2 regions of the Symbiobacterium terraclitae genome follow, and region 2 is predicted to be linked to the other one. Evidence: predicted binding sites of a transcription regulator. Region 2 holds the regulator's gene; the other holds the start of a gene.

Region 1 (8,578 bases), on a different contig from region 2:
CGGAAGCCGCCCAGCACCCCCGAGCCGAAGAACGTGAGCAGCACGACGACGAAGAGCCATACCGCCACGCGCCGCCCGGGCCGCTCGCGGCGGCGGAGGGGCGTGGGCGCGCCGGACGGCCGGAGCGGCGTCCCGCACCTGTCGCAGTAGTTGGCGGAAGCCGAGACCTCAGTCCCGCAGTAAGGGCACCTGGTCGGTCCTGTCACCGGTCTCCTCTCCTGTCTGATTGCTCAGGCGGGTTAGGTTCAACTTTCGAGAACCGGCCCCTTCCTCCCTGCCGGTCAGTCCGTCCCCGAGGCCGCACCCAGCGGCACCTGGGCGCGCTGCCGCTCCATGTGCCTCTTGAGGAAGAGGCCGGTGTAGCTCGCCGGGTTCGCGCAGACCTCCTCCGGCGGGCCCTCGGCCACGATCTGGCCGCCGCGCTCGCCGCCCTCCGGCCCGAGGTCCACGATCCAGTCGGCCTGCTTGATCACGTCGAGGTTATGCTCGATGACCAGCACGGTATTGCCCACGTCTACGAGGCGCTGGAGCACGTCCAGCAGCTTGTGCACGTCGGCCGTGTGCAGGCCGGTGGTCGGCTCGTCGAGGATGTAGATCGTCCGCCCGGTGGCGCGCCGAGAGAGCTCGGTGGCCAGCTTCACCCGCTGCGCCTCGCCGCCCGAGAGCGTCGTGGCCGGCTGGCCCAGCTTGATGTAGCCCAGCCCCACGTCCTGCAGGGTCTGCATCTTCCGGTAGATGCGCGGCAGGGGCCGGAAGAACTCCACCGCCTCGTCGACGGTCATGTTGAGGATGTCGGCGATGGTCTTGCCCTTGTAGTGCACCTCCAGCGTCTCCCGGTTGTACCGCGCGCCCTTGCACACCTCGCAGGGCACGTAGACGTCGGGCAGAAAGTGCATCTCGATCTTGATGATGCCGTCGCCCTTGCAGGCCTCGCAGCGGCCGCCGCGCACGTTGAAGGAGAAGCGGCCCTGCTTGTAGCCCCGCATCTTCGCCTCGGGCGTCTGGGCCATCAGCTCGCGGATCAGGTCGAAGACCCCGGTGTAGGTGGCCGGGTTGGAGCGGGGCGTGCGGCCGATGGGCGACTGGTCGATGTCGATCACCTTGTCCAGGTGCTCCAGGCCCTCGATGGCGTCGTGGGCCCCGGGGCGCGTGCGGGCCCGGTTCAGCTCGGCAGCCAGCCGCCGGTAGAGGATCTCGTTGACCAGGGTGGACTTGCCGGATCCCGACACGCCGGTCACCACCGTGAAGGTGCCCAGCGGGACCCGGAAGGTGATGTCCTTCAGGTTGTGCTCCCGCGCGCCCCTGACGACGAGCCACTTGCCGTTGGGCTGCCGCCGCTTCTCGGGGATCGGGATCTGGCGCCGGCCGGAGAGGTAGGCGCCGGTCAGCGACTCGGGCGTGGCCAGGATCTTCTCCACCGGCCCCGCAGCCACGACGCGGCCGCCGGCCTGGCCGGCCCCGGGGCCGATGTCGACGACCCAGTCGGCCGCCCGGATCGTATCCTCGTCGTGCTCCACGACGATCAGCGTGTTGCCCAGGTCGCGCAGCTGCTGCAGGGTCTCGATCAGCCGCTCGTTGTCCCGCTGGTGCAGCCCGATGGAGGGCTCGTCGAGGATGTAGAGCACCCCGACCAGGTGCGAGCCGATCTGGGTGGCCAGCCGGATGCGCTGCGCCTCGCCGCCCGACAGGGAGCCGGCGGACCGGCTGAGCGTCAGGTAGTCCAGCCCGACGTTGATCAGGAAGCCCAGCCGCGCGTCGATCTCCTTCAGGATCTGGCGGCCGATGGCCCGCTCCTTCTCCGTCAGGTCCAGCCCAGCCAGGAACTTGCGGGCCTGTGCGACGTCGAGGTCGGTCAGTTCGGCGATGGAGAGGCCGCCTACCTTCACGGCCAGCGATTCCGGCTTCAGCCGGGCGCCGTGGCAGGCCGGGCAGGGCCGGGTGGTCATGAACTCGGCGAGGTGGTCGCGGATGGCGTCGCTGGAGGTCTCGCGGAACATCCGGTCCAGCTGCTTGATGGCCCCCTCGTAGGTCACCTCGTACCACTTGCGCTGTCCGTACATATTTTCGTACTGGAAGCGCACCTTCCCGTCGGGCCAGCCGAACAGGAGGATCTCCCGGAACTTCGGGTCCTGCTGGTTCAGGGGCACGTCCTTCCGGATGCCCAGCTGGCTGCAGAGCGCGTCGATCTGGTTGTGGAAGAACTGCTGCGTCGAGTTGGCCCAGGGCACCAGGGCGCCCTCGTCCAGCGAGAGCGAGGGGTCGAGCACGAGCTCGGGGTCGAACTCGGTGTTGAACCCCAGGCCGGTGCAGGCGGGGCAGGCGCCGAAGGGCGAGTTAAACGAGAAGTTGCGCGGCTGCGGCTCGTCGATGGAAACGCCGCAGTCCGGGCAGGCGAAGTTCTCGCTGAAGAGCAGCTCCTCGCCGCCGACGACGTCGATGGTGACGATGCCGCCGGCCAGCTTGGTCGCGATCTCCAGGGAGTCGGCCAGGCGCCGCTCGATGTCCGGCCGGATCACCAGCCGGTCCACCACGACCTCGATGGTGTGCTTCCGCTTCTTGTCGAGGGCGGGCGGCTCGTCGGTGACGTCCATGATCTGCCCGTCGACCCGCATGCGGACGTAGCCGCCGCGGCGGATGTCCTCGAAGACCTTGACGTGCTCTCCTTTGCGGCCCCGCACCAGCGGCGCGAGCACCTGGATGCGCGTGCCCTCCTCCATCCGGAGCAGCGCGTCCACCATCTGGTCCACGGTCTGCCTCTGGATGGGCTTGCCGCAGGTGGGGCAGTGGGGCCGTCCGATCCGGGCGTAGAGCAGGCGCAGGTAGTCGTAGATTTCGGTGACGGTGCCCACGGTCGAGCGCGGGTTGCGGGAGGTCGTCTTCTGGTCGATGGAGATCGCCGGCGAGAGCCCGTCGATGGAGTCCACATCGGGCTTGTCCATCTGCCCCAGGAACTGCCGCGCATAGGCGGAGAGCGACTCCACGTAGCGCCGCTGACCCTCGGCGTAGATTGTGTCGAATGCGAGCGACGACTTGCCCGACCCCGACACGCCGGTCAGGACAACCAGCTTGTCGCGGGGGATCTCGAGGTTGATGTTCTTCAGGTTGTGCTGTCGTGCACCCTTAATCACCAGACGGTCCTTGGCCACAACCCAACGCCCCCCACAACTGTCTCAACAATGGATGTTACCACACCCGGTCGCGCAACCGGGACGTGCAAATCATACCATGACGAACGTTTGTTTGCAACGTACCGATTCGTTCGATGTTGTGGTATAATCTTGTCGTATAATAATGTACTTAGTGTCATAACGGAAGAGATTAGCGGCCGATCCAGTCGGCTACAATACGAAAGGGGGCGAGACGTGACGTGCCCCGTGGAGGAATGAGTACGACGGATCTAATTGAAGTGATCGACAGCCGGGGGCGCACGCTCACCCCCTGCAAGCGCAAGGTGGCCGACCGCGAGGTCAGGCTGGGCCGGGCCAAGTGGATCGGCCGCTCGCGCATCCGACTGCGCTTTGACCCCTTTGCCTACCGGTACATCCGGCTGAAGGTGCTCGCCCGCGACCGCTACATCTGCTACTGGTGCGGCCGGCCGGGCTTCACAATGGACCACGTCATCCCCTGGTCGAAGGGCGGCCGCACGACCATGGCCAACTGCATCTGCGCCTGCGAGGAGTGCAACGGGCTCCGGGGCGACCTGGACGCCGCCGAGTTCGCCCAGCGCATGGGCCGGCCGACCCCTGTGCCCGGGCTGATCCTGGCAGGCGCCCACCTGACCTGGGGAACCGCCGCGCTGGAGGAGAAGCCCGCAACGGCCCCGGCTGCGAGGAAGGCCGCCGCGGCCGTACCCGCCGCCCGGCGCGACCCGGTTGCAGGGCCGGCCGCGGCCAGTCATCGGGCGCGCTTCGCCCGCATGACCCGACTGCTTCAGGCCACCCCGGTCACCCGGGCGTCACTCTACTAGCAGCGAAAACAGTTACGGAGGCCGGGAGTGAACCCCGGCCTCCGCCTTTTCATGCCCAGCGCTCGGCCCACTGCTGGACGGCGGCCAGCACCGGCTCCATCGCCTTTCCTTTCGGCGTGAGCGAGTAGACCACCCGAACCGGCACTTCGGGGAATACCTCCCGGGTGACGAGCCCCTCCGACTCCAACTCCTTCAGGCGTTCGGAGAGCAGCCGCCCGCTGACCGGGATGGCTGATTCGATCTCCGAGAATCGCTTCGGCCCGCTGAGCAGGGTCGAAAGGATCAGCCCCGTCCAGCGCTTGCCGAGCAGCTGAATCGCGTGTTCGAACTTCGGGCAGAGATGGAAGTCGGCCATGGCCCATCACCTCCTTGTAGGTATTATATCCGATGGACTTCTGTTGACAACGGTAACTATCTTTTCAACACCTTGTTCCTTCTTGTAAGCGGCCCGGAGGGCGCTACTGCTCCATCCGGATCCACACGCTCCCGGGGGTCGGGTCGACGGTGAAGACGCGCGGCACCATGGGGCTGCCGGCCTCGATGTAAGGGATGCCCTCCACCCGGGTCACCTTCGGGAAGAACCCGCCCGAGGCCAGGTACGCCGCGGCCTTGCCCGACGCATCCTCGAACTCGGTGAGCCACCGCTGGATGAGCTCGCCCTCCCGCCGGTCGGCGAAGTCCAGGGGCGTCTCCCCGCCGACCACGATCACCTGCTGGACCGTCTCGCTGTTCCCGGCCAGGTAGAGCAGGGTCCGCAGCCCCTCCAGCTGGTTGAAATCGGTGGCCCGGAGGCCGCCCTGCCCGGTGCCCAGCAGGATGAACCGCACGTTGCCGACGTCGAAGAAGCGCTCGGGCGGCGCCATCTCGTAGACGGGCACGTCCGCTGCGCCGGCTTCTGCCAGGGCCTGCTGGACCGGCTCGCGCAGGCCGGTGTCGACCAGGAAGAAGACGGGGTTCGCCGCCAGCGCCATCCGGAAGACCAGCGCAGGCTCCACGGGCGGCATGGCGTCGAGCACCGCGAAGGACCAGCTGCCCTCGCCGGCCGGTGCGGCCGGAGCGAGAATCAGGTCGCGGGGCGGGGCCACCGGCGGCGGGGCCGCGGGCATCTCCACGGCATCCCGCACCGTCAGGTCGGCGAACTGCAGGCTGCCGGCGTAGATCCGGGTCCCGTCGGTCTCCACGGGGTAGACCCGGTGCAGGCTGACGGGGTACTGCACCCCGGCTGGAACCTCCGCCTCGACGTAGCGCCAGTCGGTCCAGTCGACCGCGGGCGCCAGGTTGACAGTGTACCGGGCGCCGGAGGCGTCCTGCAGGACCGCCCGCAGCCACGCACCCTGCCCGTCGCCCTTCACCCACATGCCGACCCGCACGGGCTGCCCGGGCAGCGCCAGCGGCTCGCTCGCCTGGAGATAGGCCGCGCGGTTTCCGCTCGCCGGGCCGAAGATGTAGCTGAGAACCATGGCTGCGCCGGTTGGCCCGGCGGCAGCGTCGCCGGCGCCCTGGGTCGGATCGGTGCCGGCCTGCTCCACGGGCGCCACGCCGCCCATGACCTCGGCGGGGTAGCGCTCGAACTGCCAGGCCGCGGGGTTCGCAAAGGCATCGAGGACGGTGGTGCGGTACGCGGCGGCGAACGGGATCACCGCCTCGTGGCCCTGGACGGAGACCACGATCAGCCCGGTGCCCTCGGCCAGCGGGATGGCGCGCAGGCTGTCGCCCTCCCGCTCGAACCGGATCAGGGCGGGGTCGAACGACACGGTCAGATCCGCCGGGTCGATGGGCGCGGCGAAGCCGTCGGCGTCGTAGCCCATCACCGTGAAGACGGTACCCTCCTCCGGGTGCAGCCGCAGGCCACCCTCCACGGAGGGGACGATCCGGGCCAGCGGCCCGAGGACCTTGAGGCGGGTGGCGGCGGTGAGCCCGCCGGACTCGGCCGCGACGACGACCTCGGTGCCCGCCGCCACCGGCGTGCCGTCGGCCTGGACCGCCGCGTACCGGCCGTCAGGCGCGAGGACCCCGGGCCCGGCGAGGCTCCAGAGGGGAGGCGCGGCCTGTGCGGGTCCGTACTGCTCGTCAAGGGCGGAGACCGAGAGCGTGCGGGAGAGCCCGGGGAAGACCCGCCGCTCACCCTGCACGGAGAGGTAGTGCGGGATGCCCGACCCGGCCTGGGCAAAGATGCCCACGCCGTTGGGGATGCGGCGCTCCTGGCCGTCGCTGGGGCGGTTGAGCAGGGTAAGGCCCTCCGTGCCCGGCAGGCGGGCGACCATCGCGGACGAGCCGCCGCCGTCCAGTTCCATGGCAGAGGCGGCGCCGAAACCCTTCATCAGCTCCGCCATCTCGCGCAGGGTAAGGCCGCTGCTGGCGGTCGAGCCGCCCTCGACGGTGGCGAGGAAGAGGGTGGAGCCGTCGGCCGAGAAGCCGAGGGCGGTCCTGGGCCGCCGGGTGACGTCGTCCAGTCCCGGCGTGACGACGCCCTCCGCCACCAGGTAGCGCTGCCCGCCCACGGCCCACAGGACGTCGGGGTTGGCATGGTACTCCAGGGTCACCAGGTCGCCGACCTGCAGCGCGGCCAGCGGGGCGGCGTAGGCTTCACGCCCCACCAGCACGAACCCGTCATCCGGCACCGGTCCGTCGGTGACCGTCGGGCTCACCGAGACGACCTTGCCCTGGCGCACCACGACCTCCACGGCCTCCGAGGCCCCGACCGTCGCCGCGCTGCGGTCGCGCGTCCAGAGCGGGGTGAAGAGGCCGATGGTGCCCGAGGGTACGGTGGGCAGATTGACGGCGCCCAGGGGGTAGGTGCCGCTGGGCAGCGTGATGCTGCCCTCGAGCACGACCGACATCAGCCGGCCGATCCGGTCCCGGCCGACACCGGCGCCCAGGGGCCAGTCGGGGATGGCCGACTGCAGGAACTGGCCGCTCTTCACGGAGGTTCCCAGGGCGATGCCGGTCTGGCCGATGTCGAAGAAGTCGCCGTTGACCGCGGCGATGGCGCCGGCGCGCGCCGCCATCGCGGAGAGCGGCTCACCCTCCGTCACGCCGGGAGCGGTGATCAGGTCAGTCGATAGGGCCGGGTGCGAAAGCTGGGCGGTGAGGAGCCAGCCCTTGGCCCAGCCGTGGGGGTAGAGCCGTTCGAAGCTGGTCAGGGTCAGCCCCTGCGCCAGCGGGGTCTCGGCCTCCGCTGCCCTGACGTACGGCTTCGGGGATACCTCGGAATATGTCGGCGATGCCGCCGCGACCGGCCCGGTGAGTGCGGTTGCGACGGCGGGTATCAGCAGCCAGGCAATGCGCTTGCGCAACGGGTAATACCTCCCGGCCAGGTGTTCTGTAACCTTGGACGGGGGGCGCCGCACCGCGGTTTCCCAGTTGCGGCGGAAAAAGGGGAGGGCTGCTGCCCTCCCCAAGGCGGAGCTACGGGTTTGACGCAATCCAGTCTGCGATGGTCTGCACCACGTACTCGGGCACGTTGGCCGGCACCAGGTACTCGGATATCAGGCCGATCTCACCCTCGCCCTCGGTGAAGAGGTGGTTCAGCCTCGGGAAGAGCTCGAAGGTGAGGTTCGTGCGCTCCGCCAGGTCGGCCTTGAGGCTCTCGAACTCCGACACCGGCACCTGGAAGTCGCGGGCGCCCTGCAGGAAGAGCACCGGCTGATCCAGCTGCTTCAGCAGTCCTGATGCCTTGGGCACCAGGTCGTGCCAGTAGTGCGGTGTGCCCAGCAGGTAGCCCTTGGGCGAATTGTCCGGGTCGAAGGCCGGGTCGCGGAGCATGTCGAGCTGCGGCCGGATGAAGTCGAGCTGCTCGGGCGGCAGCTGGCCGGCCTCGACGAGGATGCTGTTCTGGGCCCAGAGAGTATCGAGCATGCTGTTGGGCGCCGCCATGGCGATGCCGCCCCGGATGAGGCCCTCCTCGTCCTGGTCCAGGATGCGGGGCAGGGCGATGCCGCCCAGGGAGTGGCCCAGCACGTAGATGCGGCCCGCGGCGATGCGCTCGTCGCCGGCGAGGAAGCGGACGGCGGCCAGCGCGTCATCCACCGACTCCTCCTGCAGCGTGAAGGCGGGGTTGCTGGCGAACTTCTGGGAGTGCACGTAGGTGCGCTTGTCGAACCGCAGGGTGGCGATGCCGCGTGCGGCCAGGCCCTGCGCCAGGTCGCGGAAGGGCTTCACGGCGTAGGCCGTCTCGTCGCGGTCGCTGGGACCGGACCCGTGCACCAGCACCACCGCGGGGAAGGGTCCCTCCCCGGCGGGCAGGGTCAGCGTGCCCGGCAGGACCCAGGGCGCCTCGCCGAAGGCCACCTCCTCCTCGGTGAAGCCGGCCGGGTCCGCATAGGCCGGCGAGCCCGCGGCCTGAACCGGGGCGTAGGGGTCGATGCGGAAGTCGTCGACCCGCCCCTCGGCGTCGAACCGGATGGTCGCCTTCAGCGGCGCAACCGTGAAGGGAACCAGCAGGTCGACGTTCTGGTGAACGGCCGTGGCGGCCGCCCCCAGCACCTGCGCACGCCCGGGCTCACCGTACGGGGCCAGCTGGAGCCCGATCTGCAGGATGGCCTCGTAGGGCAGCGCTGCGCGAAGGGCCGGGCTCAGCTGGTCGTACACGGCGGTGAGCTCCCCGTTCAT
Region 2 (8,578 bases):
GGCGGACTTGCGCCCTTCCCAGCCCCGGCTGATGCGGAAGTGCAGGTAAGCGGAGTAGACCAGCCAGGCGATCAGCGCCCACGTCTCCTTGGGGTCCCAGAACCAATAGCGGCCCCAGGCCTCCTTCGCCCAGATCATGGCGAAGATCAGGCCGCCCAGGGTGAAGATCGGGTAGCCGATGGCCACGGCGCGGTAGCTGATCTCGTCCAGCAGCTCCGGGTCACCGCCCACTCGCACGGCCAGGGCGTCGCCGATGCGGCCGCGGGCGACGAAGCGGCGGATCGCCCAGTAGAGGAGCCCGCCCACCGCCAGCGAGTAGAGCAGGGTGTTCAGGTGCTTGCCCCGCCAGCCGAAGGGTACGACCACCGCCGGCAACGGGACGCCCAGGACCGACCCCTTCTCCCCCACCTCGGCGCCCCACGGCCCGATGATGGGCGGCAGGTGGTAGGTGCTGCCCGAGGCGAAGATCCACTGGAAGCCCGACCAGCGGAAGATCAGGGCCAGCAGCGTGAAGCCGACCATGACCAGGATGATGTAGAAGAGGACTTCCATCAGGCGGACGCCCCAGAGGCGCTCCCAGCGCTGGTCGGCCGTCTCCGTGGGCGCGGCCGCTGCCGCGGCACCTGCCGCGCCGGCGACCGCCCCTCCCTCCAGCGCGCTGGCCGCCTCCGCTGCAGCCCGGCTGCGCGCCAGCTCCAGGCCGCGCACTCGCAGCAGGTAGAGCAGCGCCGCGCCGAACGCCACGGCGAAGAACCCCTCGCCGAGGGCCGCCAGCGAGACGTGCAGCGGCAGCCAGATGGACTGCAGCGCCGGGATGAGCGGCGTCACCTCGGGCGGGAAGACGTACGAGTAAGCCAGCAAGAACAGCGTCACCGGGGTGACCAGCGCCCCGACGATGTACAGGCGGTACATGCGGTGCAGCACGAGGAAGGCCACCATGCTGGAGAACGCCATGAAGCCGATGAACTCGTACATGTTGGAGGTGGGCCAGAAACCCGAGCCCTGCCACCGGGCGAGGATCGCCAGCCCGTGCAAGGTCACGCCCAGCACGTTGGCCACGGTGCCGTGCCCGGCGGTGCGCTCGAACCGGGTGCCCCCCGAGATTCGCCGCCCCAGCGTCCCCGAGACGTAGAGCAGGAAGGCGATCAGGTAGGCTGCGAAACCCCCGAACAACAGCCACTGAGCCAGATCGAGCAGAAACGCGTTACGCGGTGTCATTTCGCTCCGTCCCCTCCCCCTGGGGTGCGCCGAAGAGGCGCTGGATCTCCCGAGTCAGTCCGAACCGGTTCTTGTACGCCCGGGCGCCGATGAGAACCCCCCCGTTCTCCTCCCGCACCCAGACCTGCCAGTGGAAAATGAAGAACGTGATCAACATGCCGATGAAGACGACTGCGAGACCCGCGTACATGTAGGGTACCGTCTTGTCCTGGTGCAGCTTCAGGGCGGTGTACCAGCGGGTGTCGACCCGCTCCACCTCCAGGTAGTACGGTCCGGCGTAGACCGCCGGCACATCGCCCAGGATCACCAGGGCGACCCGGCCCAGGACCTGCTCGGTATCCGCCGTCACCACCTCGGCCATGACCACCGGGTTGCGCACCTCGTAGGACGCGTTGGTGGGCTGGTTGGTCTCCGGATCGAGCATGAAGTCGTGCAGATACGTGCGGACGGCGACTTTCAGGTTGGTCCCCTCGATCGGGTACTCCGGCGCCGGATCCCGCAGGTCGAAGGGGATCCTGGTGACCACCTGGCCGGTCTCCGCGTGGACGAGCCGCAGGTGGGCCACGCCGGGCTCCTCCCGCCACGAGGCCTGATAGATGTCCCAGCCGCCGTACGAGAGCGGCTTGTTCACCTCGATCGTCTTCCGCACGACCTCCTGCCCTTCCACGAGGATGGAGGCGTCGGTGGCGTAGCGGGACGGCATGCCGTTCTCGTACAGCTCGATGGTGAACTGGTGGTTGGTGATCGCGAAGTCCGTTCCCGGCACCTTCACGGTCTGCCCGTCGGGAATCCAGACGTCCTGTGACTCGTCCCACCCCGGCAGCGCCTTGGCGAAGGCGGCGAAGCAGACCACCAGGAGCCCGATGTGCAGGATGTAGGGGCCGTACCGGCTCAGGCGGCCCTTTTCGGCATACAGGCACTCCCGGTCCCGCCAGATGCGGTACCCGGCCCTGTTGAGCCTGGATTCGGCCTCCCCCAGGCTGACCCCGGCCTCCAGCACCACCTGCTGCTTGCGCAGGAAGTGGGGCAGCTTCCAGACCTGCGGGCGCACCAGCTGCCGGTGCAGCGGCACCAGCCGGTGCAGCGAGCAGATGATCAGGCTGATGACCAGCATCAGGATCAGGGCGGCGTACCATACCGACGAGTAGGTGTGGGTGAGGCCCAGCCGCATGAAGAGGTTCCCCCAGAACTCCCCGTAGCGGTCCGGGTAGTAGAGATAGGGCGGCCTCCAGTCCTGGTACAGGGACTCCTGTTCGATCAAGGTGCCGAGGATGGAAGCCGCGGCGATGAGCACGATGAGGACGGAAGCCACCTTGGTGGATGCGAAGAAGTCCCACGTGCGGTCCAGCAGGACCACCCACGGGCTCGGCCCCTCCGGCTGCCGCACCCGCTCCTTCTCTCCCAGCGCCAGTCCGCAACCCGGGCAGAACTGGGCCCCCACTGGGAGCGAGCGGCGGCAGGCCGGGCAGTTGGCTGCACTGACAGCGGCCAGCGAAACTCCCCCCTGCTTAAGGGGGAGACCGGAGTCCCCCCCTCTGCTGCGATCAGAATCCTGTGAACCCCGTAACCTCCAGCAGCCAGGCCGACAGGCGCTCCATGGTGCCCGTGGCCAGCATGATGCCCATCACCACCATGATGGCGCCGCCGACCCGCTCGATCGCCAGCGAGTACTGCGCCAGCTTGCGGACGGAGCCCAGCGCGTACGCCATGCCGATGAAGGGCAGCGCAAAGCCGACCGAGTAGGCCAGCAGCAGCAGGCCCCCGTAGCCCGGGCTTGTGGCGGCCAGGGCCAGCACCGCGCCCAGGATCGGGCCGATACAGGGCGTCCAGCCTGCTGCGAAGGTGAGGCCGATCAGCGCTGACCCGAGATACCCCTCGGGGCGGCTGGCCAGCTGGCGGCGCGTGTCCCGCATCAGGAAGGGGATGCGCAGCACGCCCATCAGCGTCAGCCCCATGACCGCGACGAAGATGCCGCCCGCCACCGGCAGCCAGGAGCGGCTGCTGTAGAAGAAGGAACCCAGCGCGCTGGCCGTGAGGCCCAGGGCGATGTAGATCACCGAGAACCCGGCGAAGAAGGCCAGGCTGTGCTTCAGGACCCGGACCCGGACGGCGCGGGAACCGGCGGAGATCTCGGCCACCGAAACCCCGGTCACGTAGCTGAGGAAAGACGGGTAGATCGGCAGGACGCACGGGGAGACAAACGAGAGCACCCCTGCGCCGAAGGCGAGGAACAGGTTCGGTGTGGCCATGGGCATCGACTCCTCCTAGCGGGCCAGCAGGCGCCCGACCTCAGCCTCGATCTGCGGCAGCGACATCTGATACTGGTACACCCCGCGGATGATCCCGTCACGGTCGATGAAGAAGGTCGCGGGAATCGGGAGGATGCGGTACGCCCGCTGGGCGCTCTCGTCGGCGTCGATCAGGATCGGGAAGTCGACCCCGAGCCGCTCGGCGAAGTCCCGCACCGCCACCCGCGACTCGCCCACGTTCACGGCGTAGAACCGGAGCCCCATCTCCTTGTACTTGTCGTACACCTGCTGGAAGTCAGGCATCTCCTTCCGGCACGGGGGGCACCAGGTCGCCCAGAAGTTGATGACCACGGGCTGCCCGGCCAGGTCGGAGAGGCGCACGACGGCGTCGCCGTCCAGCGTCTCCAGCGCGAAGTCGGGCGCCGGCGTGCCCACCTGCGGCACGGTCTCCGCCTCCGTGCGCGGCACCAGCAGCATCACCAGCACGACCGCGGCCAGCACGCCGAGCGAGATGCCCGATACCCAGCGCTTCCAGGCCGGCCGCCGCGCCAGCTCCGCGGCCCGGCGCGCCGCCGCTGCCTCCTGCGAATCCCAGCCGCAGCCGTGGCAGAAGCGCCCGCCCTCCTCGAGCCGTGTGCCGCACTCCGGACAGACCACAGGTCATCACCTCGCCCTGACACTACAGACGTTCGTTCGGCTCCTCCAGATACCTGGAAGCCTCGAGCATCAGATGTGCGATTCATTATAGCAAAGTATTTGCCACCCAGGTCAATCCAGCCCCCGTCTGAAAGGCCCGACAAAGACGGGCCCACACCCTCAGGTGTGGACCCGATTTCTAACGGTTCTAAGCTGGATCGCTACCAGCCGGCTGCACGCCGTTCGGGGCGGTAGTGCTGGGCGAAGCGCTGGTTCCAGGCGCGCAGTTCGGGAAAGAGCCGGTCCACGGAGAGCGAGATCTCGAGCATCGGAAGGCCGCCGCGCTCCTCCACCGGCGTGCGGGCGGTCTCCGCCAGCAGGCGCCCCACACGCCTGCTGAGGGCCCGGAGTTGCTCCTCGTCCCCAAAGTCGCCGGCCGCCGCGGCCCGGAGGACCTGCGCGTAGCGCTGGCGCAGCCGCACCAGCCGCTCGTACAGCTCGGCCGGCAGCCTGCCCTCGAAACTCTGCACCACCACCGCCATGAGCTCACCCTCCCTCGCGCGTCAGCGCCCGCCGGACTCCGTAGGGATGAACAGCACCTGACCCGGGTGGATCTCGGCCGACGACAGGCCGTTCAGCCGCCGGATCTGGTAGACGACCTCCCGGACGTCGCGGTTGCCCGCGTGGGCGACCGCGATGTCCCACAGCGTGTCGCCGTACGCCACCGTGTGGTGGACGCCCGTCGGGGGCTCGTGGGACTGCGTGTGGACGAGCCGGGGGAACAGCAGTACGGCAGCGCACACCGTGAGTGCAAACAGCACGGCCAGCGTGCGGGCACGGCGGACCGCCCTGGGCGTGCGCCGCCTGACCCTCCTGCTCCTCGACTCTACGTACGTCGCGGCCATCGTGAACCCTCCCTCGCCCGAACACATCGCCGCAGCCAGCGGAACCTCTGTTCGCCTTGAGGGTATCACGAATGAACGTTCTGGTCAACCCCCCTGACCACATTTTTTCGAACAGGCGTTTGCAGAAGGCCCGTCATATGGTACAATCTACCCAACCGGACCGCGCAGGAAGGATAAGGGCGAGTGGACGCCGGATCGCGGGTGCGCTCGCCGTCAGTTCAGGAGGTGTCGCTGCATGCCGGAGTCCCTGACGGAGCGACAGCGCCAGATCCTGCAGTTCATCAAGGACGAGATCCGCACGAAGGGCTACCCCCCCTCGGTGCGGGAGATTGGTGAGGCGATCGGCCTCAGTTCCAGCTCCACGGTCCACGGGCACATGACGCGGCTGGAGGAGAAGGGGTACATCCGCCGCGATCCCACGAAGCCCCGGGCCATCGAGGTGCTGGACGGAAGCACCACGAAGCTCCAGCGCACCATCACGGTTCCCGTGGTGGGCCGCGTGACGGCGGGCCAGCCGATCCTGGCCCAGGAGACCATCGAGGACCACTTCCCGCTGCCCTCCGACTTCGTCCGTGCGGACGAGTCCGACCTCTTCTTCCTGAAGATCCAGGGCGACTCGATGATCGAAGCGGGCATCCTCGACGGCGACCTCGTACTGGTGCAGCGGCAGCAGCACGCCAACAACGGCGACATCGTCGTGGCCCTCATCGAGGACGAGGCGACGGTCAAGCGCTTCTTCAAGGAGCAGGACCACATCCGGCTGCAGCCCGAGAACCGCTTCATGGACCCGATCATCGTGCCCGACTGTCAGGTGCTGGGCAAGGTGGTCGGCCTCGTCCGGCGGATGCACTGATTCGGGCGCAGCTGACTGCGAAAACAGACAGCCCGGTGGGAGCGGTGGCTCCCGCCGGGCTTCCTGTTTCCTGTGACCGCGTCACGCCCTAGAAGATGGAGAGGTACTGGTCGAGCTCCCACTGGTGGACCTGCGACCGGTAGATCTCCCACTCGATGGACTTCGCCTCCACGAACCGGCGGTAGACCTGCTCGCCCAGCGCCTCCCGGATCACGGGGTCGGCCTCAAGCGCCACGAGGGCGTCCCGCAGGCTCTGCGGCAGCATGCCGATGCCCTCGGCCTCCCGCTCCTCGGGGGTCATCGCGTAGATGTTCCGGTTGACCGCCGGCGGCGGCGTCAGCCCCCGCTTGATGCCGTCCAGCCCGGCCGCGAGCGTGACCGCCAGCGCGAGGTACGGGTTGCAGGCGGGGTCGGGCGAGCGCAGCTCGATGCGGGTGGAGCGGCCCCTCCGGGCCGGGATGCGGACCAGCGGCGAGCGGTTCCGCTCGGACCAGGCAATGTAGCTGGGCGCCTCGTAGCCGGGAACCAGCCGCTTGTACGAGTTGATCAGCGGGTTGCAGATGGCGGTGTAGGCCGGGGCGTGCAGGAGCAGTCCGGCGATGAACTGCTTGAGCAGCGGCGACACGCCGTCGGGCTGGCTCGGGTCGTAGAAGGCGTTCTCGCCGTCGCGGAAGAGCGACATGTGCAGGTGCATGCCCGAGCCGTTGACGCCCGCCACCGGCTTCGGCATGAACGAGGCGTGCAGCCCGTGCTGGATGGCGATGGTGCGCACGACGAACCGGAAGGTGGCGATGTTGTCGGCGGCGGCCACGGCGTCGGTGTACTTGAAGTCGATCTCGTGCTGCCCCGGGGCCACCTCGTGGTGGGAGGACTCGATCTCAAACCCCATCTTCTGCAGGGCCAGCACGCAGTCGCGCCGGCACTCCTCCCCCCGGTCCACCGGGCCCAGGTCGAAGTAGGAGGCCTGGTCGATGGGCTTCGTCGTGGGCCGGCCGTCCGGCTCCCGCAGGAAGAGGAAGAACTCCGGCTCGGGGCCGACCATCATGGTGAAGCCCAGCTTCGCCGCCTCGGCGCAGACCCGCTTCAGAGTGCCCCGCGGGTCGCCCTCGAAGGGGGTGCCGTCGGCGTGGCACACGTCGCAGATCAGCCGCGCCGTCGCTCCCTCCCCCTGCTCCTGCCAGGGGAAGACGGCGAAGGTCTGCGGATCGGGCCGGAGGAGCATGTCGGCCTCCTCCACCCGCACGAAGCCCTCGATCGACGAGCCGTCGAAGAGCACCTGGCCGTCCAGCGCCTTCTCCAGCTGTTCCGCGGGGATGTCAACGTTCTTGATCAGGCCGAGGATGTCGGTGAACTGGAGCCGGATGAAGCGCACGTCCAGCTCCCGCACCCGCTCCATCACCTCTTCCTTGGTCTTCGGGCGTCCGGACACAACCGCATCCTCCTCTCTAGATGAGCACCTTCACGATAAACGCCACGGTGAGCCCCAGCGCCACCACCAGGTTGACGGCCACGGAGCCCAGCACCCCCACCAGGCCGCCGACGCCGGCCCGGAGCGCCTCGCCGCCCGGGCGTCCGGTGAACAGCTCGAAGAGGGCCGCACCGAGGAACGGGCCCAGCACGAGGCCGAGGGGCATGAAGAAGAGCCCGGCGATGGAGCCGATCACGGCGCCCCAGGCGCCGGCCCTGCCCGCCCCGAAGCGCCGCGCGCCCCAGGCCCTGGCGTAGTGCTCCGCCACCTGCGTCGCCGCCACCACCAGCAGGGCGGCGATGAGGAAGCCGGGGGTCATCTCCCGGAACCCCTCCACTGCGCCGTAGCCCAGCATGGCCAGGAAGATGACGGGCAGCCCGGGCAGGGCTGGAATCAGCGTGCCCAGCACGCCCAAAACCATCACAGCCACCGCGGCCATGAAGGCAATCCCCTGGAGAGACATGCGATCACTCCCCCGCGTAGAACAGAAAACGCCTACGCTCTAAGGACGCCCGCGGCCGCCAGTTCGTTCGCGGCGCGCAAAGCGGTCAGCACCACGTGCTCCCGGGTGAGGCCGCCCTGGAAGTAGGCGGCGTAGGGCGGCCGCACGGGCCCGTCGGCGGAGAGCTCCACCGAGGAGCCCTGCACGAACGTGCCCGCGGCCATGATCACCGGGTCGGTGTAGCCGGGCATGGCCCAGGGCTCGGGCCGCACGTGCGCGTCGACCGGGCTCGCCTTCTGCACGGCCTGGCAGAAGGCCTTGAGGCCCTCCGCGGAGCCCAGCTCCACCGCCTGCACCAGGTCGGAGCGGGGGGCGTCGAAGGCCGGCCGCACCCGGAAACCCAGCAGGTCGAAGAAGGCGGCGGTGAACTGGGCGCCCCGCAGCGCCTCCCCCGTCACGTGCGGGGCCAGGAAGAGCCCCTGGAAGAGCAGCCGGTTGACACCGGCGTTGGCCCCCACCTCCGTCCCGATGCCGGGGGCGAACAGGTGCGCTGCGGCCCGCTCCACCAGGTCGGCCCGGCCGACGATGTAGCCGCCGCTGGGGGCGATGCCGCCGCCGGGATTCTTGATCAGGGACCCGCAGGTCAGATCCGCCCCCACGTGGGGCGGCTCCTGCGCCTCGACGAACTCGCCGTAGCAGTTGTCGACGAGGACGATGATCGCGGGGTTGGCCGCCTTCGCCCTGCGGATCAGCGCACCGATCTCCGCCACGGAGAGCGGCGCCCGGAGCGAGTATCCCCGGGAGCGC

The links. The regulator LexA, encoded in region 2, represses DNA repair genes until DNA is damaged. The targets are predictions, from matches to a motif close to CNAACANNTGTTNG.
Region 1: a site for LexA is predicted at 3,230-3,243, ahead of uvrA (excinuclease ABC subunit UvrA). Genes of this name have one in related genera too.

The regions. Positions count from the first base shown of each region.
Region 1 covers NZ_JAGGLG010000009.1:43,116-51,693, reverse strand. Annotated here, with positions in the region: gene J2Z79_RS19130 (ABC transporter substrate-binding protein) at 1-206, opposite strand, end outside; gene uvrA (excinuclease ABC subunit UvrA) at 282-3,146, opposite strand; gene J2Z79_RS07005 (HNH endonuclease) at 3,383-3,967, shown strand; gene J2Z79_RS07000 (winged helix-turn-helix transcriptional regulator) at 4,017-4,322, opposite strand; gene J2Z79_RS06995 (phosphodiester glycosidase family protein) at 4,426-7,263, opposite strand; gene J2Z79_RS06990 (alpha/beta hydrolase family protein) at 7,376-8,578, opposite strand, start outside.
Region 2 covers NZ_JAGGLG010000001.1:178,353-186,930, reverse strand. Annotated here, with positions in the region: gene ccsA (cytochrome c biogenesis protein CcsA) at 1-1,218, opposite strand, end outside; gene resB (cytochrome c biogenesis protein ResB) at 1,205-2,605, opposite strand; gene J2Z79_RS00930 (cytochrome c biogenesis CcdA family protein) at 2,763-3,467, opposite strand; gene J2Z79_RS00925 (redoxin domain-containing protein) at 3,483-4,124, opposite strand; gene J2Z79_RS00920 (hypothetical protein) at 4,325-4,645, opposite strand; gene J2Z79_RS00915 (LysM peptidoglycan-binding domain-containing protein) at 4,667-5,008, opposite strand; gene lexA (transcriptional repressor LexA) at 5,244-5,861, shown strand; gene glnA (type I glutamate--ammonia ligase) at 5,950-7,257, opposite strand; gene J2Z79_RS00900 (DUF456 domain-containing protein) at 7,307-7,768, opposite strand; gene J2Z79_RS00895 (methionine gamma-lyase family protein) at 7,825-8,578, opposite strand, start outside.